2 regions of the Sphingomonas sp. UYP23 genome follow, and region 1 is predicted to be linked to the other one. Evidence: riboswitches for the same ligand, from Rfam matches in the RefSeq annotation. Region 1 holds a riboswitch; the other holds the start of a gene.
What was found. A riboswitch is a leader RNA that binds a small molecule or an ion and turns the genes downstream of it on or off. The one in region 1 is predicted to bind cobalamin.
Positions count from the first base shown of each region.

Region 2: it holds a riboswitch for cobalamin, as region 1 does, so the genes downstream of both, ACVWYO_RS08540 (TonB-dependent receptor plug domain-containing protein) here and cobW (cobalamin biosynthesis protein CobW) in region 1, are expected to answer to the same signal.

Region 1 is NZ_JBSSBX010000001.1:3,868,143-3,875,222, reverse strand. Features, by position in the region: gene ACVWYO_RS19120 (phosphatidylinositol-specific phospholipase C1-like protein) at 1-299, opposite strand, end outside; gene ACVWYO_RS19115 (YkgJ family cysteine cluster protein) at 391-945, opposite strand; gene ACVWYO_RS19110 (chloride channel protein) at 1,004-2,680, opposite strand; cobalamin riboswitch at 2,913-3,139, shown strand; gene cobW (cobalamin biosynthesis protein CobW) at 3,310-4,347, shown strand; gene cobN (cobaltochelatase subunit CobN) at 4,355-7,080, shown strand, end outside.
Region 2 is NZ_JBSSBX010000001.1:1,714,949-1,722,028, reverse strand. Features, by position in the region: gene cobS (adenosylcobinamide-GDP ribazoletransferase) at 1-605, opposite strand, end outside; gene ACVWYO_RS08560 (histidine phosphatase family protein) at 602-1,171, opposite strand; gene cobT (nicotinate-nucleotide--dimethylbenzimidazole phosphoribosyltransferase) at 1,168-2,181, opposite strand; gene ACVWYO_RS08550 (DUF1636 domain-containing protein) at 2,178-2,585, opposite strand; gene ACVWYO_RS08545 (hypothetical protein) at 2,582-3,136, opposite strand; gene ACVWYO_RS08540 (TonB-dependent receptor plug domain-containing protein) at 3,147-5,141, opposite strand; cobalamin riboswitch at 5,280-5,467, opposite strand; gene ACVWYO_RS08535 (response regulator transcription factor) at 5,636-6,313, shown strand; gene ACVWYO_RS08530 (TonB-dependent receptor) at 6,404-7,080, opposite strand, start outside.

The DNA of each region.
Region 1 (7,080 bases):
CGCAGCAGCTTGGGGTCGCTCGATCCCTTGGCGTAATGGCCGCCGGCGGGGTCGTAATTGACGTCGATCTCGAGCTGCCGCGCGCCGGCGTCGAGCTGTTCGACGAGCGGGCGATGCGCATAATCGAGCGCGTCGGCGATCTTCGGGTCGAACGCGCGCAGCTTGACCATCGTCGCTGCCGGCATCGCCAGCTTGTAGCTGTTATGCGTGCCGACCACGCTGATATCGTTCGACCGCACCGGAACGGGCACGGGCGGGAGCGGCGGCGCGAGCAGGGCCGCGAGCAGAGGCAAGATCATCGAGATTGGGTCCATCACCGGCGCCGCCGGATGGCGGACCCGCACGCGCTACGCGCGGATCGCTACGGGACGATGACAGGCCGCGCGGCGGTTATGCTGCGAAGACGCCGTAGCGTGCGCGCCAGGCCGCCACTTCGTCGTGCAGATCGGCGGGCGCCGGAGTCCCGGACAGAACGTGGGTGGCGATCTCGGCATCTGGATGCATCAGCATCTTCTCCGCCCCGTCGCTGAACCAGACGGGAACGAGCTGATCGCACACGCTGTCGAGCACTGCGGCGGCCATGCCGTTCGCGATCGCGTCGCTCCCGGGGAGCGCGCGGACGGTGATCGACATGCCCTCGAGACAGTTCTCAGGATGCTGGACGAAATTGAGCGAGACGAGCAGCCCCGATCGATCGGGCCGCGCGCCCTCGGGCATCGCCGCGACGCGCCGCCAGGCGCAGAACCAGGTCCGGCAGATGCGCGGACGGACGGCATGGATGCCGCATCCGTGCGCGCCGAGATGGACGCACGGCGTCCCCGCAGGTTTGGAGAATTCGGGGGTATTGACCGTCAGCACGGTGCAGCACGCCGTGCAATCGCCGCAGGAACGGTCGGCGAGGACCGGCCCGAGCAGCGTGGTTTCCAAGTCGGTCTCTGTCTCCACGCCGCGGGAGTGCCGCGATCCGGGGCGGAAGACAAGGGCCGCGGATCCGTACCCCCGGCTAGCGTTCGCCGAACAGGTCGCGCTGGGTCTTTTCCAATTCCTCGGCATAGCGCCGCCGGACGAACGATTCCGACACGATCCCCAGCACCGCGCGCGTGTCGTCGAGCACGGCGAGCTCGTCGGCGCCCGACGCGTCGAAGCGCCGCATGACTTCAGCGATATCCGTCGCCGGCGTCAGTGCCGCGTCCACGTTGATCGCGAGCGTACCGACCAGCGCCTGCGGGTCGAGCCCTTCGGCATAGGCCGCCGGCGTCTGAACGATCCCGGCATAGTGCGCGGCGCTATCGACCAACACCGTGCGGCTCGACGATCCGAGCGGCACGTGGCTGCGGAAAACGCCAAGCGGCGTGTCCGCCGGCATCGCGGCGACGCCGCGGCGCATCATCTGCCCCGCGGTGAGCGTCTTGACCCAGCCGACGTCGCGCGCGCTCTTGATCGTCTCGCCGCGCAGGTGGAGCCGCCAGGTCGAGAAGCTGTAGCCGAACGTCTCGCGCACGATCGCCGAGGAGACCAGCGCCGCCGCCAGCACCGCGCCGGTCAGCGCGAAGTCCTGCGTCGCCTGCAGCACGACCATCGCCATCGTCATCGGCCCGCCGACCACCGCGACCGCAAGTGCCGCCATCCCGACCAGGGCGGCATTGCGCGGATCGACCACATCGTGCCCGACCACCATCGCCAGGCCGCCAGCGAACAGATGCCCGATCAGCGTCCCCAGGAAGAGCGAGGCGAAGAACAGCCCCCCGCGAAAGCCGAAGCCGAGCGACACGATCGACGCGGCGCATTTGGCGAAGAGCACGAGCAGGATCAGCGTGAGCGGCGCGCCGAGCGCGAGATCGGCATGGAGCGCGCCATGCCCCGCCGACAGCGCCTGCGGCGAGACCAGCGCGATCGGGATCAACAGCACGCCGCCAATTGCGGGCCGTGCCCAGTCGGCCACCGGCAAGCGCCGCGTGCCCGCCTCGACCAGGGCGACCGCGCGCATCAGCAGGATTCCCAGCCCTGCGCAGATCGCGCCGAGCACGGCATAGATCAGATAATGATGCGTCTCGGTCGGCATCGTCGCCGCGTCGATGACATAGGGCTGCGCGCCGAGCCCCTGCGCGACGAGCGTTCCCGCCAGCGCCGCCGCGACCACCGGCGCCAGCGCCGATGGCGTATAGGCGCCGATCACGATCTCGAACGCATAGAAGGCGCCCGCCAGCGGGGCGCCGAACGCCGCGCCGATCGCGGCCCCCGTGCCTGCGCCGACAAGGTTGCGCAAATCGGCGCGACGCAGGTTGAACGCCCCGCCCGCGAACGAGGCGAGCGCCCCGCCGAGCTGCGCATAGGCCGCCTCGAGCCCGACCGAAGCGCCGAACCCGTTCGACAGCACGGTCTGCCCGGCGATCACGAGACTGTCGGCTGGCGACATCCGCCCGCCATGCAGTGCGTTCGCCTCGACCGCATCGACCAGCCGCCGCCGGCGCGCGCGCACCGCCCAGGAGAAAGCGGCCAACACCAATCCGCCGACCGGCAGCATCAGCAAGGCGATCAGCGGCAGCGACGGCATCGCGCTGAGCCGTGCGCCGGGCGGCAGGTCGTACAGCACGCGCTGGATGCCGCGCGCGAGCGCACCCTGGACGACGCTCAGCAGCCCTGCCCCGGCCCCGACGATCGTCGCGAGCACGATGAACATCGCTTCGCTCGCGCGGACGCGGCGGCGAAACCATTTCAGGAGGAGCACGGCGCGCAGCGGACGTCCTTATCGACGGAGTCGGTCACGTCGCCAGAACCGCCGACGCGGTGCCGAGCGCCCTAGCGCGCGAAATGCAGCCTGCCAACGCATCGTGCGGCACAGGCCCTCCCGCGAATGATCAATTGGCAAGCCGGTGCGGCGCAGCTAAACGGATGCGTAGGAACCTAATTCGGTTCTCGATGATCGCGCCGGTGCCCTGCGAGGGGCTTGAATGGGAATGCGGTGCGGGGTTCGCCCCAAATCCGCGGCTGTCCCTGCAACTGTGAGCGGTGAGCGACGGCGTCAGGCTCCTCTCTGGAGCAGCCACTGGGATGGTGCATCGAGCGATGCATTCCTGGGAAGGCGATGCCCGAGCTTTGACCCGCAAGCCAGGAGACCTGCCGGCGATAAGGTCGCTCTTGCTTCGGCCCAGGGGATGGCTGCGGCACGGTTCTCCGTCTGAGCGACGAACCTGTGTGGCTGGGGCCGCATCGGTGTGCGCTTGCGGAGGGCTTTCGGCGCCCCACCAATGGCGCGCGCCGACCGACATGAGGTCCCCGCCGTTCGTTGCCAGCGCCGTGGGAATCCCGATGTCCGACCTTTCGAAAATCCCCGTTACTATCGTCACCGGCTTTCTCGGCGCGGGCAAGACGACCCTCATCAGCCATCTGATCCGTCAGTCGGGCGGGCGCCGGCTCGCGGTGATCGTCAACGAATTCGGCACGCTCGGCGTCGATGGCGACATCCTCAAGGGCTGTGCGATCCCCGATTGCCCGGCGGAGAATATCGTCGAGCTCGCCAACGGCTGCATCTGCTGCACCGTCGCCGACGATTTCATCCCGACGGTCGAGACCCTGCTCGCGCTCGATCCGCGGCCCGACCATATCCTGATCGAAACCTCGGGGCTCGCTTTGCCCAAGCCGCTGCTCAAGGCGTTCGACTGGCCGGCGATCCGCTCGCGCATCACCGTCGACGGGGTGATCGCGCTCGCCGATGCCGAGGCGGTCGCCGCCGGGCGCTTCGCCCCCGATCTCGCGGCGCTCGAAGCGCAGCGCGCCGCCGATCCCAGCATCGATCATGAAACCCCGCTGTCCGAAGTGTTCGAGGATCAGCTCGCCTGCGCCGACATGGTGCTGCTCACCAAATGCGACCTCGCCGGCGCAAATGGCATCGCCACAGCGCGAGCGGTGATCGCCGCCGAGACGCCGCGCGCGCTGCCCGTGCTCGAACTGATCGATGGCGTCGTCGATCCGCGCATCGTGCTCGGCATCGGCGCCGCGGCGGAGGACGATATCGCCGCGCGCCCGTCGCATCACGATGGCGAGGACGAGCACGAGCATGACGATTTCGACAGCATCGTCCTCGACTTCGGCGAGATCGCCGCGCCCGATGACCTCGCCGCGCGGATCGAGGCGCTTGGCGGCGGTGGCGACGTGCTGCGCGTGAAGGGTTATGCCGCGGTGGCGGGCAAGCCGATGCGGCTGCTCGTGCAGGCCGTCGGCGCGCGCGTCCGCACGCATTACGACCGGCCGTGGCGGAGCGACGAACCGCGCGCCACGCGCCTGGTGGTGATCGCCGAGCGCGACCGGCTCGACCCCGCAGCGATCCGGGCGGCGCTGCAGGGCTGACGCTGCGATGCACGTCATCTTCCGCGAAACCCACGGGTTGGAGGAGAGCGCATCGCCCCGCGATCTGGGGCAGGACGCCGCCGATCTCGTGCTCCTGTCGTTCTCCGACAGCGATCTCGGCGCGTTCGCGGCCGGGTGGCGCAGCGCCGTGGCGGATGCCGGCGATGCCGCGCTGCCGAGCGTACGGCTCGCCAATCTCGCCGAGCTGACGCACCCGCTGTCGGTGGATACCTATGTCGAGCGGACACTGACGGGCGCGAAGGGGATCCTGATCCGGCTGATCGGCGGCGCGGCCTATTGGTCCTATGGATTGCAGCAGGTCGAGGCGCTGGCGCGGCGCGAGCGGATCGCGCTGGCGGTGATCCCCGCCGATGGGCGCCGCGACGAACGGCTCGAGGCCGCCTCGACGGTGCCGGTCTCGACGCTGCATCGGCTCGCGCAGCTGTGCGATATCGGCGGCGCGGCGGCGGCGCAGGCGGCGCTTGCGCAATTCGCGCTGGCCTCGGGCTGCTATATCCGGCCGGTCCATGGCGCGCGCGCCATCGCGCCGGTCGGGGGGTGGCAGGCTGGGCGCGGCATCGTCTGCCCCGCAGCGTTCGCGATTACCGCGACGCGGCCGCGCATCCTGCTCGTCTTCTATCGATCGTATCTCACCGCCGCCGATCTCGACCCGATCGCTGCGCTGCAAGCCGCGTTCGAGGCGCGCGGCTGCGACGTCCTTGCGCTGTTCGCGCCGTCGCTCAAGGACCCGGAGGCAAGCGGCTGGCTGCGACGCTGGGTCGCGAGCCTCGGGCCGGCGGCGATCGTCAACGCCACCGCTTTCTCCGCGCGCGATGACACCGGCACCACCCCGCTCGATGGGGCGGGCGTCCCGGTGTTTCAGGTCGCGCTCGCCACGTCGGATCGCGCGGCGTGGGCGGGGGCGCAGCGCGGGCTCTCGCCGGTCGATCTCGCGATGCATGTCGTGCTGCCCGAAGTCGACGGCCGCCTGTTCGCGGGCGTCGCGAGCTTCAAGGACGACGCGCCGTTCGATCGCGACCTGCAATTCGCCCGCCGCGAGCATCGTGCCGATCCCGCGCGGATCGCCGCGATCGTGGCGCGGGTGCTCGGCTGGATCACGCTCGCGCAGACCCCGGCGGCGGAGCGACGGCTCGCGATCGTCGTGTCGACCTATCCGGGCAAGACGCACCAGTTGGCGCATGCGGTCGGGCTCGACGCGATCGCCTCGGTTGCGGCGATGCTGGAGGATCTGGCCGATGCCGGCTATGCCACCGGCCCCGGCGCCGCCGATCTTCCCGCCATGCTCGCGACGCAGACGCTCGACTGGCCAGTCGCGGCGTATCGTGCAGCGTTGCTCGGGCTGCCGGCCACGTTGCGCGACGATCTCTTCGCCGCGTGGGGCGAGCCCGAGGACGACCCTTCGGTCAGCGACGGCCAGTTTCGCTTTGCCGCCTATGCCAGCGGCGAGAGCATCGTCGTGCTGCAACCCGAACGCGGACGTTCCGCAGTCCGCGCGGACGAATATCACGATGTTTCGCGCTGCCCGCGGCACGGCTACGTCGCCTTCTACCTTTGGCTGCAGGCGCGCGGCACGCACGCACTGGTCCATGTCGGCGCGCACGGCACGCTCGAATGGCTGCCCGGGAAAGCGGTCGCGCTGTCGGACGCCTGCTGGCCCGAGGCGCTGACCGGCGCGCTCCCCGTCATCTATCCGTTCATCGTCAACGATCCCGGCGAGGCGGCGCAGGCCAAGCGCCGCATCGGCGCGGTGACGATCGGCCATGTCCCCCCGCCGCTCGAGTGCAGCGGAGGTGGCGCCGGGCTTGGGCGGCTCGAAGCGTTGCTCGACGAATTCTCCAACGCCGACGGGCTCGATCCGCCGCGGCGCGCCCGGCTGCGCGGCGACATCCGCGACGAGGCGCGCGCGCTCGGGATCGACGGCGTGCTCGGGCTCGACGCGGCGCGCTCGGATGCCGAGGCGATCACGCGGATCGACACCTTCGTCTGCGACGTAAAGGACAGCCAGTTCGGCGACGGGCTCCACGTCTTCGGTCGCGAGCACCAAGGTGCGGCGGAGCGCGACGGGCTGCTCGCCGCGCTCGACGGTCGGCGCGTGGCGGCGGGGCCGTCGGGCTCGCCGTGGCGCGGGCGAAGCGACGTGCTGCCGACCGGCCGCAACCTCTACACGACCGATCCGCGCGCGGTGCCGTCGCGCTCGGCGCACGCGCAGGGCGTGCGGCTCGCCGACGAACTGATCCGCCGTCATTTGCAGGATCAGGGCGACTATCCGCGCGCGCTTGTCATCGACCTGTGGGGATCGGCGACGATGCGCACCGCGGGCGCGGAGTTCGCGATGGCGCTTCATCTGCTCGGCGCAGAGACGGTGTGGGACATGGGGTCGGAGCGCGTGACCGGGGTCGAGATCCTGCCGCTGCTGCTGCTCGACCGGCCGCGGATCGACGTGACGCTGCGCATATCCGGCCTGTTCCGCGATGCCTTCCCAACGCTGTGCGCGATGTTCGGCCAAGCGGTCCGCGCGATCGCCGCACGCGACGAGCCCGCTGATCGCAACCCGTTCGTCGGCACACCGGCCGCCGCGCGCGTGTTTGGCCCCGCACCCGGACGCTATGGCGTCGGCCTGGGCGACACCGTCGATATCTACACGCCCGAGGCACGCCGATCCGCGGGGGAAGCGTGGCTCGCCGCGTCGTCGCACGCGTTCGATGGCCAAGC
Region 2 (7,080 bases), 2.2 Mb from region 1:
AGGGCGAGGCCGAGCACCAGCAGCGGGGCGACGAGCAAAGCGGGGAATATGGTCGTCGCGGCGGCGAGCACCAGCGCCCAGCCGATCAGGTCGCGCAGTCGCACCGCGGTAGCGACGCGCGCGCCCAGCCCGTCGCGGAGCGGCGGCAGCCAGCGCGCCCAGGCGAGCGGCCCGATTCGTGCTGCGAACGGCACGAGGATGACGGGCCACCAGGCAAGACCGGCGAGCGCGTGAAGCAGGACGAGTTTCGCAACCACCTGCAGCACGATCGTGACGACGCCGAAGCTCCCGATATGCGGATCGGCCATCACGGCGAGCAGCCGCGTCCGGTCGCCATGCGCCGCGCCGAGACCATCGGCGAGATCGCCGAGCCCATCGAGATGCAGCGCGCCGGTCACGGCGACCCAGGCGATCAGCGCGGCGAGCGCGCCGACCCAGGGGTCGATCTGGCTCCCCGTCCAGCCGCACGCCGCAATGAGCGCGCCGATTGCCAGCCCGACGATCGGGTAGGCGCGGATCGCGGCCGCAAAATCGCCCGCATCGGCGGCGACGCGCGGCATCGGCAGGCGGGTCAGGAAACCGAACGCGACGATCAGCCGCTTCACGCCGACAGTCCGACGATCTGCGCGACAACGCTCGGTTCGCGCCATACCCGCAGCGACAACAAAGCAGCGTAGGGCAGGTCGATCGACCAGGTCTGCGCCTGCGAAACGCCGCACAGATCGGCGAAGGCGGCGCGCATCGCGCCGGCATGCGTCACCACCAGGGTCGGCACGGTAATGTCGCGGCACGCCGCCGCGACACGCGCAGTCAGGCTCGACCAGCGCTCGCCCTCTGGCGGCGGGTTGGCGTCGGGGTCATCCCAGAAGGCCGAGAGCGCTGCGGGATCGATCGTCGCGGGCGCGTGCCCGTCCCACGCCCCGAAATCGAGTTCGCGCCAGCGCGGGTCGATCGTCACGCCGCGCCCGCGATCCTGCGCGATCGTCTGCGCACAGGCGCTCGCGCGGATCAGATCCGAGCTGACGATCGCTTCGACATCGAGCCCCGCGGCGCGGCCGACGCAATCTGCGAGACCCTGCGAGGTCACCGCGCTATCGGTCCGGCCGAGCAGCGTGCCCGCACGTTCGGGCGCGCCGTGACGCAGCAGATGGAGCAGGACCGGCGCGCTCACGCGCCCGAGACGCCGGCTTCTGCAAAGGTCGCCATCTCGGCATGCGCGGCGAGTGCAGCGCGAATCACCCCGGCGGCAACCGCCGCACCGCTTGCTTCGCCGAGCCGCATGCCAAGGCTCAGCAACGGCGCGAGCCCGAGCTTTGCGAGCAGGCGCGCATGGCCCGGCTCGGCGGAGCAATGCCCGGCGATGCAGTGATCGGTGATCGCGGGGTATGCCGCTGCAATCGGCGCGAGGGCTGCGCTGCAGATGAAGCCATCGAGCACCACGACGACGCCCGCCTGCCGCGCGGCGACGACCGCGCCGGCAATCGCCGCGATCTCGCGCCCGCCGACGCGGCGCAGCGTTTCGAACGGCGTTTGCGGCGCATCGGCGTGGCAGGCGAGCGCAGCCGCGACCGCCGCCACCTTGCGCGCAATGCCGGCGGCGTCGACGCCCGTGCCGGGCCCGACCCAGTCCGCCGCACTGCCGCCGAAGCTGCGCGCACACAGCGCCGCCGCTGCGGTCGAATTGCCGATCCCCATCTCGCCGAGCACGAGCAGATCAACGCCGTCGCGCACCACCGCCGCGCCGGCATTGAGCGCAGCGAGACAGTCCTCGACGGACATCGCCGGCGCGCCGGTGAAGTCGACCGTCGGGCGGTCGAGTTCGAGCGGCACGACGACCAATTCGAGTCCGGCCGCCGCCGCCAGCGCGTTGATCGCCGCGCCACCGCGTTGGAAATTGCCGACCATCTGGGCAGTGACCGCCGCCGGGAATGCACTGACGCCGTGCGCGACGACGCCGTGATTGCCCGCGAATACCGCGACGCGACCATGGTCGATGCGCGGCGATTCCACGCCCTGCCACCCGGCGACGAATACCGCGAGATCTTCGAGCCGCCCGAGCGACCCTGGTGGCTTGGTCAGCTCACCCTGCCGCGCGGCGGCTTGCGCCTGCGCGACACGACTGGGCGCGCGCAGCGCAGTGAGCGTGGACTCGAACGCGGCGATCGAAGCGAAGGCGCTCATTCGACAACGAACCCGGCGGGCGGGGTGCGCGTGATGAAATGGCCCTTCACCCCGGCTGGCCAGCTCCGATAGGCCACCTGGCCCGCGTCGCTCTCGGCATAGAGCCGCGCATAATCGAGGATCGCGCGTGCGGCGTCGGCGCTCGGCTCGAAGCGGCCGAGCACATAGCCGACCTTGCCCGGCGCGCGCAGATGCACCGTGCAGAACTCCTGGCACGCGAACAGGCACGGCATTTCCTGCACTGCGACGTCCTGATAGCCGGGCTCGGCCTGGATCGCGCGCAACGCCTCGACAAGACGCGCGCCGCCGCGCACGCCGGCTCCATCATCCCGTTCATCGGTTGAGAAGCGGCAGGTGTTGCAGGCGACGACGGCAGGTCCGTCACGCACTTCGCGCAGGGTCATGCGAGCACCGTGCGCGGCGCGGCGTCGGGCGCGGGGACCCCGGTCGCGATCAGTATGCGGTACAGCGCATAGAAGACGGCGAGGATCACGGCATTGCGCACGAATTGGCGCTCCAGGATCGGCAGCGACAGCGCCACATCGGCATGGCCGATCACTGGCGCCCAGAGCAGGATGCCGAGTTTGAACATCGCGAACGCGGCGAGATAGGCGATCGCGAGCCGCGCGAGCGTCGAGCGTGCCGGGCCATAGGTGTCGACAACGCTTGCGACGATCGTCCCCGCTACCGCAGCGGTGCCGATCGCAACGCCGGTCAGCGCGGTCGCCGCATCCCAGGGATAGCCCATCGCGCAAAAGCCGATCGCCTGGCTCACCACCCAGGCGGCGAGCATCAGCAGCACCCCATCGCGGCGATCGAGATGCACCGCGGCGAGCGCGGCGAGCGCGGAAAAGGGCGTCGCGCAGGCGAAGATCAGGGTGGTGAGCGTGCTCGCGATCGTGAAGAGCAGAATCCACAGAAGGTCGGCTTGGCGCGTCCGGGTGGCGTTCGTCATCATCGTCTCCTCAAAACCGGCCACGGAAACCGGCATAGACGCTGCGGCTCAGCGTGCCGTAGCGATAGGTCGTCTGATATTGCGCGTCGAACAGGTTTTCGATCCGCCCGAACAGCGCGACGCGCCTGGTGACAGGCAGTTCGGCGCGCAGGTCGATCAGCGTGTACGGCGCAAGGCGCGTGGCGTGCGCCGCGTCGTTGAACGTCTCGCCCGACCAGCGGACCGCGACGCCGCCCGAGATGCCGCTCGGCAGCGTATAGGTCGCCGATCCGTTCGCCGCATTGCGTGGGCGTCGCGCGAGTTGCAGGCCGTAGGTCGCGCCAGGCGACCGGTCTTCCGAGAGCGAATAGGTGTAATTGCCATCGATCAGCAGGCGCTGTCCGAAGCGCAGCGCGCCTTGCGCCTCGACGCCCTGCGCGAGCGCGCGCGACACGTTGGCATAATAACCGTAGCGCGCAATCGCCGTGCCGGGCTGGAAGCAGAACGCGGTCGTCGGCACGTCGGGACAGCTGTCGAAGGTGATCAGATTGGTCGAGCGGCGCTCGAAATAGGTGCCGCCCAGCGTCAGCGCGCCAGCGAACAGATGCTGTTCGACGCCGGCTTCCCAGCCCCTGGCCCGTTCGGGCTGGAGTGTCTGGTTCCCATATTCGGAGAAGAGCTGATAGAGTGTCGGCGCCTTGAACCCCTCGCCATAGCTGGCGCGCAGCGTCGTGCCGCTGCGCAACGCCCATACCCCGCCTGCCTCGAACAGCGTCTTGCTGCCGAACCGGCTATGATTGTCGTTGCGCACCCCACCGCTCAGCGTCAGCCCGTCGAACACCGTGGCGGTGAGCTTGCCATAGACACCGGTCAGCGCGGCGCGGGCCGTATCGGGCGCGGGGATCGGCGTGCCGAGCGCGCCGTCGGGCGAGACGGTGCGGAAGCGCGAAATCTCGCGTTCGACGCCGAACACAGCATCCCAGCCCGCCGCGATGCCGAGGCTCCCCTGATACTCGAGCCGGGCGTTGCGGCCGTTGGCGTCGAAGGTCAGCGGTTGCGGCAGCTCGGGGCTGTAATTGTCGCGCTGGATGTCGGTATAGCCATAGGCGACGCGATTGCGAAGCCGGCCGCCGAACAGATCGACGTTGAGCCCGGCATAGCCGACAAATTGCGTGTCGACCGAAAAGTCCGAGGAATCGCCGTCAAAGCCATCGAGCTCGACGCGGCCATGCGCATAATAGCCGCGGACGTCGGCGCTGATCCCGTCGGCCAGCTTGAGTTCGGCGCGCCCGGTCACGCTCTGATTGGTATAGCCGTCGGTCTCCGTGCCGCCGAACGCCGGCGCAATGGCCGAGATTCCGGCGGTGGTGAAGCTTTGCGCGCCGACCCGGAAGGTCAGCGGCCCGGCCTTGCCGCCGATCGCGGCGCGCGCGCTGACCGTCTCGCGCGAGCCGGCTTCGACATCGAAGCTCCCCTCGATAGCCTTTTGCGGCAGCGCGGTGACGATGTTGACCACGCCGCCGATCGCCTGGCTGCCCCACAGGATCGATTGCGGCCCGCGCAGCACTTCGATCCGGCTGGCGTCGCCGGTCAGGAGGTTGGCGAAATTGTAGCCGCCGCCGGGCGAGGACGGATCGTTGAGCTTGACCCCGTCGATCACGACGACGGTCTGGTCGGTCTCGGCGCCGCGGATCCGGAGCGATGTGTTGGTGCCATAGCCGCCATTGCGCGACATGCTGACGCCGGGCGTGCGCACCAGGAGCTCGGTGACGCCGATGTCCTGGCTGCGATTGATCGCGGCCTTGTCGAGCACCGTGACCGAGGCGGCGACGCGCTCGATCGCGGTCGGCACGCGCGTCGCGGTGACGACGATGTCGGTGGCGGAATTGGTCGGCACGTCGCTCGCGGCATCGGGGCGGGGCGCCTGTTGGGCGTCGTCCGGTTTGGCCGGCGCGTCCGCATAGGCGGGCGCTGCGAAGAGCAGGCCGAGCAGGAGTCCGGCGGTCGGTGGGTAGAATCGTTTCATGGCAGTCCCCGCTTTCAGACGATCGAAGGCCTGAATCGCGAAGGAGGGAGGGCGCGAACCATCCCGCCTGCGCGATGCAGGTCGGCGATGTCGTCACGCGGGGGTCTTCCCCGTTCGCTCGGCGCACCCTGGCCGGTCGAAAGACGACTGCGACGGGCAGGTCTCCTGGCTCACGGGTCAACGCTGTTCCGGCCGCCTTCTCAGGACCAGAAGGTCCCAATGGCAAATGGTCGGGCAACTCGCCGCTTACAGTTGCAGGGGCAGCCGGGGTTTTCCCGTTCCCTTTTCATCCCCGTCGCCGGGGAACCTGTCGCAACACGCCGCCTAGCGCTGAGGCCGATAGCGGTCAATCACATGGGTTAGCGACAGGCGCGGTCCCGCGCGCGCTCTTCTGCTCGCGCGCGGTTCGCGGCGGCGCGATGCGGTTGGTGCATTTCCTTGCCGTTTGGTGCTAGTCCTGGCGCAGGCAATGACCCTTTGAGCGGGAGTCTGGCGTGCGTCTCCTGATTGCCGATCCCGATGCGCGCGCCGCGCATCAGCTCGCCGAGGCGCTGCGTGCCTTCGGGCACGAGGTGGTCCTGGCGGGTGATGGGCGCATGGCGCTCGTTTTGGCGACGCAGGAGACGTTCGGCGCGGTGCTGCTCGAACTGATCCTGCCCTATGTCGGCGGGGTCGAGATCACGCAGGCGCTGCGTGAGCGCGGGCTCGACATGCCGGTCGTCCTGCTGAGCGTGCATGGCGATCTTCCCGACCGGGTCGCCGGGCTCGATGCGGGCGCCGACGATTATCTCGTCAAGCCCGTCGCCGCGATCGAGATCGATGCGCGGCTGCGCGCGATCCAGCGGCGCGCGGCACGGACCGGCGGGCACGGCGTGATGCGGTCGGGCGATATCGAGGTCAACGAGATCAAATATCGCGCGGTGCGCGCGGGGCGTACGCTGGCGTTGCCCAAGCTTGAATTCCAGATGCTGTGCGAGCTGATCCGCAACAAGAATGCGATCGTCACGCGCGCCATGTTCTACCGCAACGTCTGGGGTTACGAGGGCGAGCCCGCGACCAACGTCGTCGAATCTTATATCCGCCGGTTGCGCGCGCATCTGAATGCGGGCGGCGCGCCGGACCCGATCGAGACGATCCGCGGCGTCGGCTACATGCTGGTCGAACACGGCTGAGCGCGCGGCCCCTCGTTCGACGGACGCAGGCAAAGAAAAACCCGGCCCGAGCGATGCTCGGACCGGGTTGTTCTGGCTGGTCCCGAGGGATCAGAACTTGGCGGAAAGCTCGAAGCCGTAGGTCCGCGGCGTGTTGAAGTTGCCATAGTCGCCGAGGACGCCGCCGTATGCCGTCGAGATCAGCTGGCCGTTGGCGCCGTAGTTCTGCACCGGCGTCGAGTTCGCCGACGAGCGGCGATAGACGTAGGTCGTGTCGAGCAGGTTGCGTGCCCAGACCGAGACGGTGACCTTGTTATGGTCGTTCACCGCGATGTCGGCAAGCGCGAGGCGACCGTTCATCACGAAGCTGGCGTCGGTCTTGGTGTTCTCGAGCTGGAAGCTGTACTGGCTGCTCGCATAGTTGCCGTCGAGGTGGAGACGGATGCTCGCGTCACCGACGTTGATCGGCATGACATAATCGATCGCCCCCGAAGCCGCATTCTTAGGCGTGTAGACGATGTACAGCTGCTGCAAGCCGCCGCCGAGCGGGTTGATTGCCGACGGTGCCTTCCAATAGGTGTAGGCATACGACCCGGTCAGCGTGAGCTGCGGGATCGGCTTGACGGTCAGATCAGCCTCGATGCCGCGGATCTTCGAATTGCCGGCATTGGTGGTCTGCTCGATATGGCTGCCGTTGGTCACGCTCGACCCGTTCGTGTCGAAATAGTCGAAGTCGAACTGCGTGTTGCTGCGGTCCATGATGTAGCCAGCGATGTTGAAGCGCGCAC